DNA from 4 places in the Streptomyces sp. NPDC004561 genome. Region 1 is predicted to be linked to each of the others. Evidence: riboswitches for the same ligand, from Rfam matches in the RefSeq annotation. Region 1 holds a riboswitch; each other region holds the start of a gene.
What was found. Region 1 has a riboswitch for cobalamin ahead of ACWEN3_RS30735 (cobalamin biosynthesis protein). Riboswitches for the same ligand answer to the same signal wherever they lie in the genome.
Positions count from the first base shown of each region.

Region 2: linked by a shared signal. The riboswitch ahead of ACWEN3_RS04240 (ribonucleoside-diphosphate reductase subunit alpha) and the one ahead of ACWEN3_RS30735 (cobalamin biosynthesis protein) in region 1 are both predicted to bind cobalamin.
Region 3: linked by a shared signal. The riboswitch ahead of ACWEN3_RS16220 (HoxN/HupN/NixA family nickel/cobalt transporter) and the one ahead of ACWEN3_RS30735 (cobalamin biosynthesis protein) in region 1 are both predicted to bind cobalamin.
Region 4: linked by a shared signal. The riboswitch ahead of ACWEN3_RS26810 ((2Fe-2S) ferredoxin domain-containing protein) and the one ahead of ACWEN3_RS30735 (cobalamin biosynthesis protein) in region 1 are both predicted to bind cobalamin.

Region 1 covers NZ_JBSGDB010000297.1:3,141-5,328, reverse strand. The annotation lists gene ACWEN3_RS30740 (cobyric acid synthase) at 1-296, opposite strand, end outside; gene ACWEN3_RS30735 (cobalamin biosynthesis protein) at 293-1,237, opposite strand; cobalamin riboswitch at 1,338-1,479, opposite strand; gene ACWEN3_RS30730 (hypothetical protein) at 1,632-1,859, opposite strand; gene ACWEN3_RS30725 (anion permease) at 1,897-2,188, opposite strand, start outside.
Region 2 covers NZ_JBSGDB010000018.1:6,336-8,523, forward strand. The annotation lists gene ACWEN3_RS04240 (ribonucleoside-diphosphate reductase subunit alpha) at 1-1,071, opposite strand, end outside; cobalamin riboswitch at 1,197-1,321, opposite strand; gene ACWEN3_RS04245 (GNAT family N-acetyltransferase) at 1,374-1,880, opposite strand; gene mctP (monocarboxylate uptake permease MctP) at 1,955-2,188, opposite strand, start outside.
Region 3 covers NZ_JBSGDB010000103.1:2,575-4,762, forward strand. The annotation lists gene ACWEN3_RS16215 (nucleoside hydrolase) at 1-93, shown strand, start outside; gene ACWEN3_RS16220 (HoxN/HupN/NixA family nickel/cobalt transporter) at 90-1,208, opposite strand; cobalamin riboswitch at 1,238-1,434, opposite strand; gene ACWEN3_RS16225 (ArsR/SmtB family transcription factor) at 1,513-1,863, shown strand; gene ACWEN3_RS16230 (glycoside hydrolase family 13 protein) at 1,970-2,188, shown strand, end outside.
Region 4 covers NZ_JBSGDB010000233.1:9,033-11,220, forward strand. The annotation lists gene ACWEN3_RS26800 (CbtA family protein) at 1-306, opposite strand, end outside; gene ACWEN3_RS26805 (CbtB domain-containing protein) at 329-550, opposite strand; cobalamin riboswitch at 586-728, opposite strand; gene ACWEN3_RS26810 ((2Fe-2S) ferredoxin domain-containing protein) at 863-1,261, opposite strand; cobalamin riboswitch at 1,323-1,443, opposite strand; gene ACWEN3_RS26815 (universal stress protein) at 1,685-2,188, shown strand, end outside.

The DNA of each region.
Region 1 (2,188 bases):
AGCTCGCCCACGGGCTTGCCGAGCAGCACCACCTGGCTGCTCTGCTCCCCGCCCGGCTTGAGCAGCACCGGGTTCATCAGCGCGGTCGGCTCGATCCGGCACGCCTGGGCCTGCATGGCCTGGGCCCGCCCGATCTCCGCCCCCTCGCGGGTCACGAAGGAGTTGAGGGACATGTTCTGCGCCTTGAACGGCGCGACCTTCACGCCCTGGCGCACCAGCCACCGGCAGATCCCGGCCGTCACGACGCTCTTGCCGGCGTCGGAGGTGGTGCCGGCGACGAGGAGACCACCGTTCACTTCACACGTCCCTTCACGAGTCGGCGCGCGGCGACGGTGACGCCGAGCGCGAGCAGGCCGACGCGGCGGGAGAGCCGTACGGCCCGGTCGACGTCGGTGGCCCTGACGGCCCGTCCGGTGGCGCCGTTCAGCACGGGGCGGTGTTCGACACGGCCGCCGTAGGACAGGGTTCCGCCGAGGCGCACGCCGAGGGCGCCCGCGAAGGAGGCTTCGACGGGCCCGGCGTTGGGGCTCGGGTGCCGTGCCGCGTCCGCCCGCCACGCCCGTACGGCGCCCCGCGGATCGGGACCGGCCAGGGCGGCGAGTACGGCGGTCAGCCTGGCCCCCGGCCAGCCGGCGAGGTCGTCGAGGCGGGCCGAGGCCCAGCCGTAGCGGCGGTGGCGGGGGGACCGGTGACCGACCATCGCGTCGAGGGTGTTGACGGCCCGGAACCCGAGCAGCCCCGGCACTCCGGCCACGGCGCCCCACACCAGGGCGCCCACCACGGCGTCGGAGGTGTTCTCGGCGACGGACTCGACCACGGCCCGGGCGATGCCGTCGGCGTCCAGGGCCTGCGGGTCCCGGCCGCACAGGTGGGGCAGCCGGGCCCGTGCCGCCTCGACGTCCCCGGCCTGAAGGGCCCGCCCGACGGTCCGCGCCTCCCGGGCGAGGGAGGTGCCGCCGACGACGGCCCAGGTGGCGGCCGCGGTCAGCGCGACCGTGACGGCGGGGGAGGGGCGTACGGAGCGTGCGGCGACCGCGCCGAGCGCGACGGCGCCACCGGCGCACACGACGGTGTGCAGGGCGCCCCAGCCGCGGTGGTCGTGCCACAACGCGCGTTCCACGGCAGCGGCCGCCCGCCCGAACACGGCGACCGGATGCCCGTGGCGGGGATCGCCGAGGAGCAGGTCACCGAGGAGGCCGGCGGCGGCGCCGTACGCGTATGTGCGATCGGCACCCATCGGCTCAGCCGGCCGTGGGCACAGGAGCGGTCCTGGTACTGGTCCTTCGGCAGCCGAGCATCACGACACGTGTCCTCACTCAGGGTGTCCACGCCCTGGTTCGACGAGATCCGGCGGTGAGAGTTCCTGGCTTCCGGGGTGTTCTTCCCCGGTGACAGTGGCGGGACCGCGCCGGATTCGCACCGGCTTCCTCTCCTGCCGCCGTAGATGGCCTGGGCAGTCCACCACGCGCCCGGAACGGCCGTCAACCTGCCGTTGACCTGCGAGGGGAGAGTGTGCCGATCCCCACACCGTGGGACTGCCGGATACGCGAGAGGCTCCCCTCCACACCAGGTGGAGGGGAGCCTCTCGGGGTTTTCCGGGGTGCCGGGTCAGCCTCGGCCCTGATCCTCGGTCAGGCCTTGACCACGATCAGGTAGAAGCCGTACGCCACCGCCGCCGCGCAGGCCGCGAAGCAGACGTAGGCGCCGGTGACGGCGAGGGCGGCGGAGTCGCCCTGGGCCGCGGCCTGCTCGCGCCGGGCCAGGCCCCTGATGCCGAGGGTGAACAGGGCCACCAGGCCCACGGTGGCCACGAGGCTGACGCCGAAGACGGAGCCGATGGCCGCCCAGTCGATCTTCATGGGGATGCTTCCTTAGTAACCGGAGGAGTGACCGGGGTCAGACGGTGGCGGCCGGGGGAACGGCGGGGGCCGGTTCGGCGGCCGGGGCGGCGATCGTGGCCGTCAGGTCGCCGGTGACCGTGCCCACCGGGGGCGGGGTCACCGCGGCGATGGCGGCGGTCACCACGCCGGCCGGCTCCGCGGTCTCGTCGACGGCGTTGACGTTGGTGTGGTCGATGACCTCGCGGCGGGACAGCTTCCAGATCGTGGCGCTCGCGGCGACCAGGAAGACGGCGACGACCGCGGTGCCCCAGCCACCCAGGGCCGTGACGGACTCGGCGCCCGCGCCG
Region 2 (2,188 bases), on a different contig from region 1:
CGAGGGGGAGAACAGCGACCACTTCCCGTCGGCCTCGACCCGGCGCATGAACTCGTCCGGGACCCAGTGCGCGAGGTTCAGGTTGTGCGTACGGCGGGCGTCCTCACCGGTGTTGTCCCGCAGCTCCAGGAACTCCTCGATGTCGGAGTGCCAGGTCTCCAGGTACACCGCGGCCGCGCCCTTGCGCCGGCCGCCCTGGTTCACGGCGGCGACCGAGGCGTCGAGGGTCTTCAGGAACGGCACGATGCCGTTGGAGTGCCCGTTGGTGCCCCGGATCAGCGAACCGCGGCTGCGGATGCGGGAGTACGACAGACCGATGCCGCCGGCGTGCTTGGAGAGGCGGGCGACCTGGTGGTAGCGGTCGTAGAGGGAGTCCAGCTCGTCCAGCGGGGAGTCCAGCAGGTAGCAGGACGACATCTGGGGGTGCCGGGTGCCGGAGTTGAAGAGCGTGGGGGAGGAGGGCAGGTAGTCGAGGCGGCTCATGAGCCCGTAGAGCGCGGCGACCTCGTCGACGGAGCGGACGGTGTCGTCCTCGGCCAGACCGGCGGCGACCCGCAGCATGAAGTGCTGGGGCGTCTCGACGACCCTGCGGGTGATCGGGTGCCGCAGCAGGTAGCGGCTGTGCAGGGTGCGCAGCCCGAAGTAGCCGAAGCGGTCGTCGGCGGCCGGGTCGATCAGCAGGTCCAGCCGCCCGGTGTGCAGCCGCACGAACTCGGCGGTCCGGTCGGCGATCAGGCCCTCCCGGTGGCCGACGGCCACGGACTCGGTGAACGACGTCACGCCCTGCGAGGCGGCCTCGGCGCGGATGGAGACGGTCAGCAGCCGGGCGGCCAACCGGGAGTAGGCGGGGTCCTCGGAGATGAGTCCCGCGGCGGCCTCCGTGGCCAGCTCGCGCAGCTCCGACTCGTCCGCGCGGGCGGACCGGCCGCGCAGCGCGGCGGCGGCGACCCGGCCGGGGTCGGCGTCGGGGAGGTCGGCGGTCAGCTCGGTCAGGGTCCGCAGCAGCGCGGCACCGGGTCCGTCGTTCTCCAGACCTGTGGCTGAAGCCGGTTCGGCTGGCGCGATGGTCACGTGGGGCTCTCCCTCGCTCGGCACGCGGGCCTGGCGGAGGGCAGAGGGCAGTCACGAGCGCACACGGCGTCGCGTCCACCGGCCCACTCCACGAGGCCCGGACGTCTCAGGGCACCCGGACCGGACGGCCGGGTGCGCTGCCGGCAGGTCCTCGGACTTGAACAGGCGTGCGGATGCACGCAAGTACACCGTTGCGGGACAGTTCCGGATTCGCACCGGATTCCCCTGCGGCGACAGCGAGCATGAGCATACATCTAGTGTCGGGCTGTCGTGTCACCCCCAGATGTTGTGTCGCTCCGGCTTCACAGCGTCAACTTGTAGGTGAGGAGCGTGATGTCGTCCAGGTGCGGCACGGGATTCCAGTCCCGCTCGGGAGTGCGAACGAAGCCGAGGCGTTCGTAGAGCCGATGGGCGGTGTGCATGGCGCGCCGGCTCGACAGGACGACGGAGACGCAGCCTTCCGTGGTGCGGGCGCGCTCGACGCAACCTCTGACGAGGGCCTCGCCGACGCCCTTCCCGCGCGCCCCGTGCCCGACGGCCAGGGCGCGGATCTCCGCCTCCCCGGGGCCCGCGATGTCGGCGACGGGGCCGCCGCCGGGGACGAAGGTGACGCCGCCGAGCGGTTCGCCGTCCCGGACCGCCACGAGCACCTCGGCCGCGGCGGCCCGCCGCGCGACGTCCCTCAGCACGGGCAGGTACTCGTCGTCCTCGCCGTAGTCGAGGAGGCCGTCGTCGAGGTAGGCCCGGGCGGTGATCTCACCGAGGGAGCCGTACTCGTCGGGTGTGGCGTGCCGGATCAGGAAGTCCATGGGACCGAGTCTGCTGGAGGAGTACGGCGACGGGCCGCCGGTTTTTCTCCGGCGGCCCGTCGTACGGCGGTGGTTCAGTGACCGGTGCCCGCGGTCGCGGGCGGAAGCTCCACCTGGACACCGGGGTCGCCCGCGTCCGCCGTGTAGTCGTCCGGCCTGGTCTCGTCGACGCCCTCGGGGGCCTTCAGGGCCTTCAGGACGAAGGTGAGGACCACGGTCACCACGACGTTGAGCACGAAGGCCGTGAGGCCGATGTAGCCGATCTCGCCGATGCCCGGGATCTCCTTCGCCGAACCACCGAAGTGCTT
Region 3 (2,188 bases), on a different contig from region 1:
GGGGGCCGCCGCGAACAGCCCCTGGTGGACGTCGCGCTGGACGTGGACGTGGACCGGTACGTGAAGCTGTACCTGGAGACGGTGGAACGCTAGGGGGTGTCCGAGGCGGCGGCCCGGGCCGTCCAGCGCTCCTCCACCCTGGCGAACCGCCAGTACGACAGGGCCGCCGCCCACACCACCACGAACAGGCCGACGATGAGGTATCCGGCGCTGTCCAGGCTCAGCCCGGCCACCCAGCCGGTGACCGGGTCGGTCAGCCCGAACTTCTCGTGCAGCACGCCGACCAGTTCGATCGTGCCGATGAAGAAGGCGACGGCGACGGACAGGCCGGTGATGGCGAGGTTGTAGAACACCTTGCGCACGGGGTTGGAGAACGCCCACTGGTAGGCGAAGTTCATGAACGTGCCGTCCAGCGTGTCGAAGAGGCTCATCCCGGCGGCGAACAGCAGCGGCAGACAGAGGACCGCGTACCAGGGCAGCCCCGCCGCAGCGCCCGAGCCGGCCATCACCATCAGCGTGACCTCGGTGGCCGTGTCGAAGCCGAGCCCGAAGAGGAAGCCGAGCGGGAACATCTGGCCCGGCCGGGAGACGGACCGGGTCAGCCGCCCGAGGATCCGGTTCATGAACCCCCGCGAGTCCAGGTGCTGTTCCAGTTCCCGCTCGTCGTACGACCCGGCGCGCATCGCGCGGAAGACCTTCAGGATGCCCACCAGGGCGACCAGGTTCAGGGCCGCGATGAGGTAGAGGAACGTCCCGGAGACCGTCGTCCCCAGGAAGCCGAGCACCTGGTGGGTCCGGGAGTGCTCGTCCATCACCCGGCCGGCGAGCCGGGTGCCGCCCGCGATCAGCAGGGCGAGGACCACCACCACGCTGGAGTGCCCGAGCGCGAACCAGAAGCCCACCGACACCGGTCGCTTGCCGTCGGCCATCAGCTTGCGGGTGGTGTTGTCGATCGCGGCGATGTGGTCGGCGTCGAACGCGTGCCGCATGCCCAGGGTGTAGGCGGTGACGCCGAGGCCGATGCCGAAGACGTCGGCGCCGACCCTGTAGTGCTCGGGTACGACGAGAAGGAGCAGGATCCCGAGGGCGACCACGTGCAGGGCGACGATCACCGCCAGCAGCCCCGCCGTCTTCAGGGTGTCCTCGCGCCGCCACTTGAAGGAGGCCGCGGCGGCCGGGGCCGTACGGGCAGGGTCGGACAGGGGCATCCGGTTCACGCTCCAGCACCTCGTGGATCACTTCGTGAGATGCCGCGGCCGGTCTCCTGGCTTACGGGTCGTGCGTCCGCCGTCCCTGCCTTCCCGGCAGGCCCTGCGGCCGACCAGTGGCCCGGCGCTGGTCACGCCGGACGGGACGAAGACTCCCCGATCACAGTGGCGAGGGCCGCTCCGGTTTCGCACCGGCTTCCCGAACACCACGGCCCGCCCACCGTAGGGGGCCGGGCCCTCGGCTGCATAGCTGCACAACCGCGCAGGTATTCAAGATCACATGACGGCCTGGCAGGATGACGCCATGCATCTCGTGCCGGCCGACCGAGCGGGCCGTCGCACCATCGACGGCCACCGGGTGTGCGAGGCGATCGCCGCCATCGGCGACGCGGGACGGGTACGCGCCTGGGCCGACCGCTTCGCCCTCCTCGCCGACCCCAACCGGCTCGCCCTGCTCCTCGCGCTCCACCGCGCCGGCCCCCTCGCCGTCTCCGACCTCGCCGTCGCCACCGGCATGAACGACCCCGCCGTGTCACAGGCCCTGCGGCTGCTGCGCGCGGCGGGGGCCGTGGCGGGCGCGAAGGAGGGCCGGGTGGTCAGGTACCGGCTGGTGGACGGCGAGTTGCGGGGGCTGCTGGAGCACTGCGGGGCCTGAACCCTCCGCCGGGAGGCCCCTTCCGGTGTCCGAAGGTTCCCTTTCCGGATGATGTGGACAGATTCCCTACGTCCAGCGAACGTCGTACCGCCCGAACGGAACGCTTATGGCAGACCTCTCGTCCAGGAACCCCGACTGGTGGCGGCAGGCCGTGATCTACCAGGTCTATCCGCGCAGCTTCGCCGACGCCGACGGCGACGGCCTCGGTGACCTGAAGGGCCTCACCCAGCGCCTGAACCACCTCGCCGCGCTCGGCGTCGACGCCCTGTGGCTCAGCCCCTTCTACCCCTCGGAACTCGCCGACGGCGGCTACGACGTCGCCGAC
Region 4 (2,188 bases), on a different contig from region 1:
CAGCAGCGCCGTGGCGCGCGGGCCGAAGCGCCCCACCCGGCCGAGCGCGAAGCAGAAGGCGAGCGCCGCGATACCGCCGAACGCGACCCCGTAGACGAGGACGCCGGTGGCCAGGCCGGCGGTGGACTGCAGGGAGCGGGAGACGACTTCCATCTCGTGCTCGTGGGAGTGGGCCTCCTCGAAGCTGATCGCCTTGTCGACGCTCGGCTCTCCGAGGAGATAGGCCACGATCAGGGCGAGCCCGCCGGCCGCGAGGCCGGCGAGCATCCCCCGTACGAGAAGGTTCCGTACGGTTGCTGAGTTCATGGGCGTGCGCTGTCCCCTCGCGTCAGTGGCAGGGGAAGCCGAGCAGGTGGCGCGCGTCGTGCACCCACTCATGGACGTCCGTGCCGCTGAACACGGAGGTGGCGCCCTGTTCGGCGCCGACGAAGTACAGCAGGACCAGCATCAGGATGCCGAAGAAGACCGCCCAGGGAGCTATCGCCTTCAGCGGCAGCTTGGTGGGGAGGGCGGGGGTGGTGGCTGTCGGCCGGGCGACGGTCTGCGCCATGGCAGGACCTCCTCTGGGAGTTCGCGTCCCATCTCGGTGGTGCACAGGACGACGGCCACGGGTCTGACTCACGAGCACCCTCGGGTGCCCGCATACAGTGGCGCGACCGTGCCGGATTCCCACCGGCTTCCGTCTCGCCGTCGTCGATATCGGACAGACCGTACCGCGTGGCGCGCACGCGGCCAAGACGGCGTCCGCCCGGCGTGATCTTCCTCTCCCACCTGTCACGCAGACGTCCGCCCCTCCGCCCGGCGTCGCCAACATCGCCTGGAACGGGCGCCGTTCGCGCGACGCCGTGGAGGCCGCACGGGCTCAGGGGTCCGCGCGGCGCCGCGGAGGCGTGAAGGTGTAGAGGTCGAGGATGTCCGGCAGGGCGGCCACGCCCGGGCCGCCGGCCCGCACCCAGGCGGCGATGTCCTCGGTCGCGTCGGGATCGTTGACGAGTCCCAGCCAGACGGGCCGCGCACCGGCTGCCCGTCCCGCGGCGGACGGCTGTACGACGACGACGTTGGCCTGGTCGCACACGTCGAGGCAGTCGGAGACGCGCACCGGAACCTCCGCCCGCAGACGCGCGGTCTGCGCCGCGTGATCCACCCCGGTCACCTTGGGACTGCCGCAGCAGCAGTCCCGGCACACGACGACCCGGCACGGCACCGGACCGCTTTCGTCCGCCGTCCCGCCTGATGTCTCCTGCGCCGGCTTCTCGGGCATGCCACGCCCCTCCCCTCCCGGGGAGATCCGCCCCGGTGTTCGTCGAGGAGGCGACCGCGTGAGTCTCCTGGCTCCCGGATCGTCGCTCGCCCCGCCTTCCCGCCCGGGTCGGGGCGGTGGCCTGCCGGAACTCGCTGACCGGTCACAGTGGCGGGACCGCGCCGGATTCACACCGGCTTCCTCGGACCGCCGTCGCCTTATGTCGCCGATCATCATCCCATCACCGGCGCCCCACGCCCGCCCGCCTCCGGGAGAGGACGCCGGCGCACCTGGCGCAACGGCGTGGCAGCGGCCGTCAGAAGGGCGGCAAGACTTTGCGCGAGGGCTGTTCGAAGTCCCGGAACAGAGGTGAGATGGAAGCGGTTCCATGGAGGATCGCCGGCTGTGCAGCCTTCGGCCGGCGGGTGGAGAACGGTGAATGCGATGTCAGAGTCCAGACCGCCCTCAGCCGCCCGTGTCGTGGTGGGAGTCAGCGGGTCGCCGGGGAGCCTCCACGCGCTGGGCCGTGCCGCCGGCGAGGCACGGCGCCGGGGGGCCGAGCTCTGGCCTGTGCTGGCCTGGGAGCCGCCTGAGGGTGATCTCGCGGCCCGCAGGTTCCCGGCCGCGGCCGCCATGGTCGGGGAGTGGGAGCGGCTGGCCGAGGAGAGGCTCGCCCGGGCGCTGTGCGAGGTGTTCGGCGGCACGGATCCCGGGGTGCCGGGGCAGGCGCTCGTCGTACGGGGCACTCCCGGGCCGGCGCTGGTGCGGACCGCCGACCGGGACGACGACATCCTCGCGATCGGCGCCGGTCGGCGCGGCCGGCTGCACCGCGCCCTGTGGCCGTCGGTCGGCCGCTACTGCCTCGCGCACGCCGCCTGCCCCGTCCTCGTGGTGCCGCCGTCCCCGCTCCAGGCCGTGCTGGCGGCGGCCCACCGCCGCAACATCTGG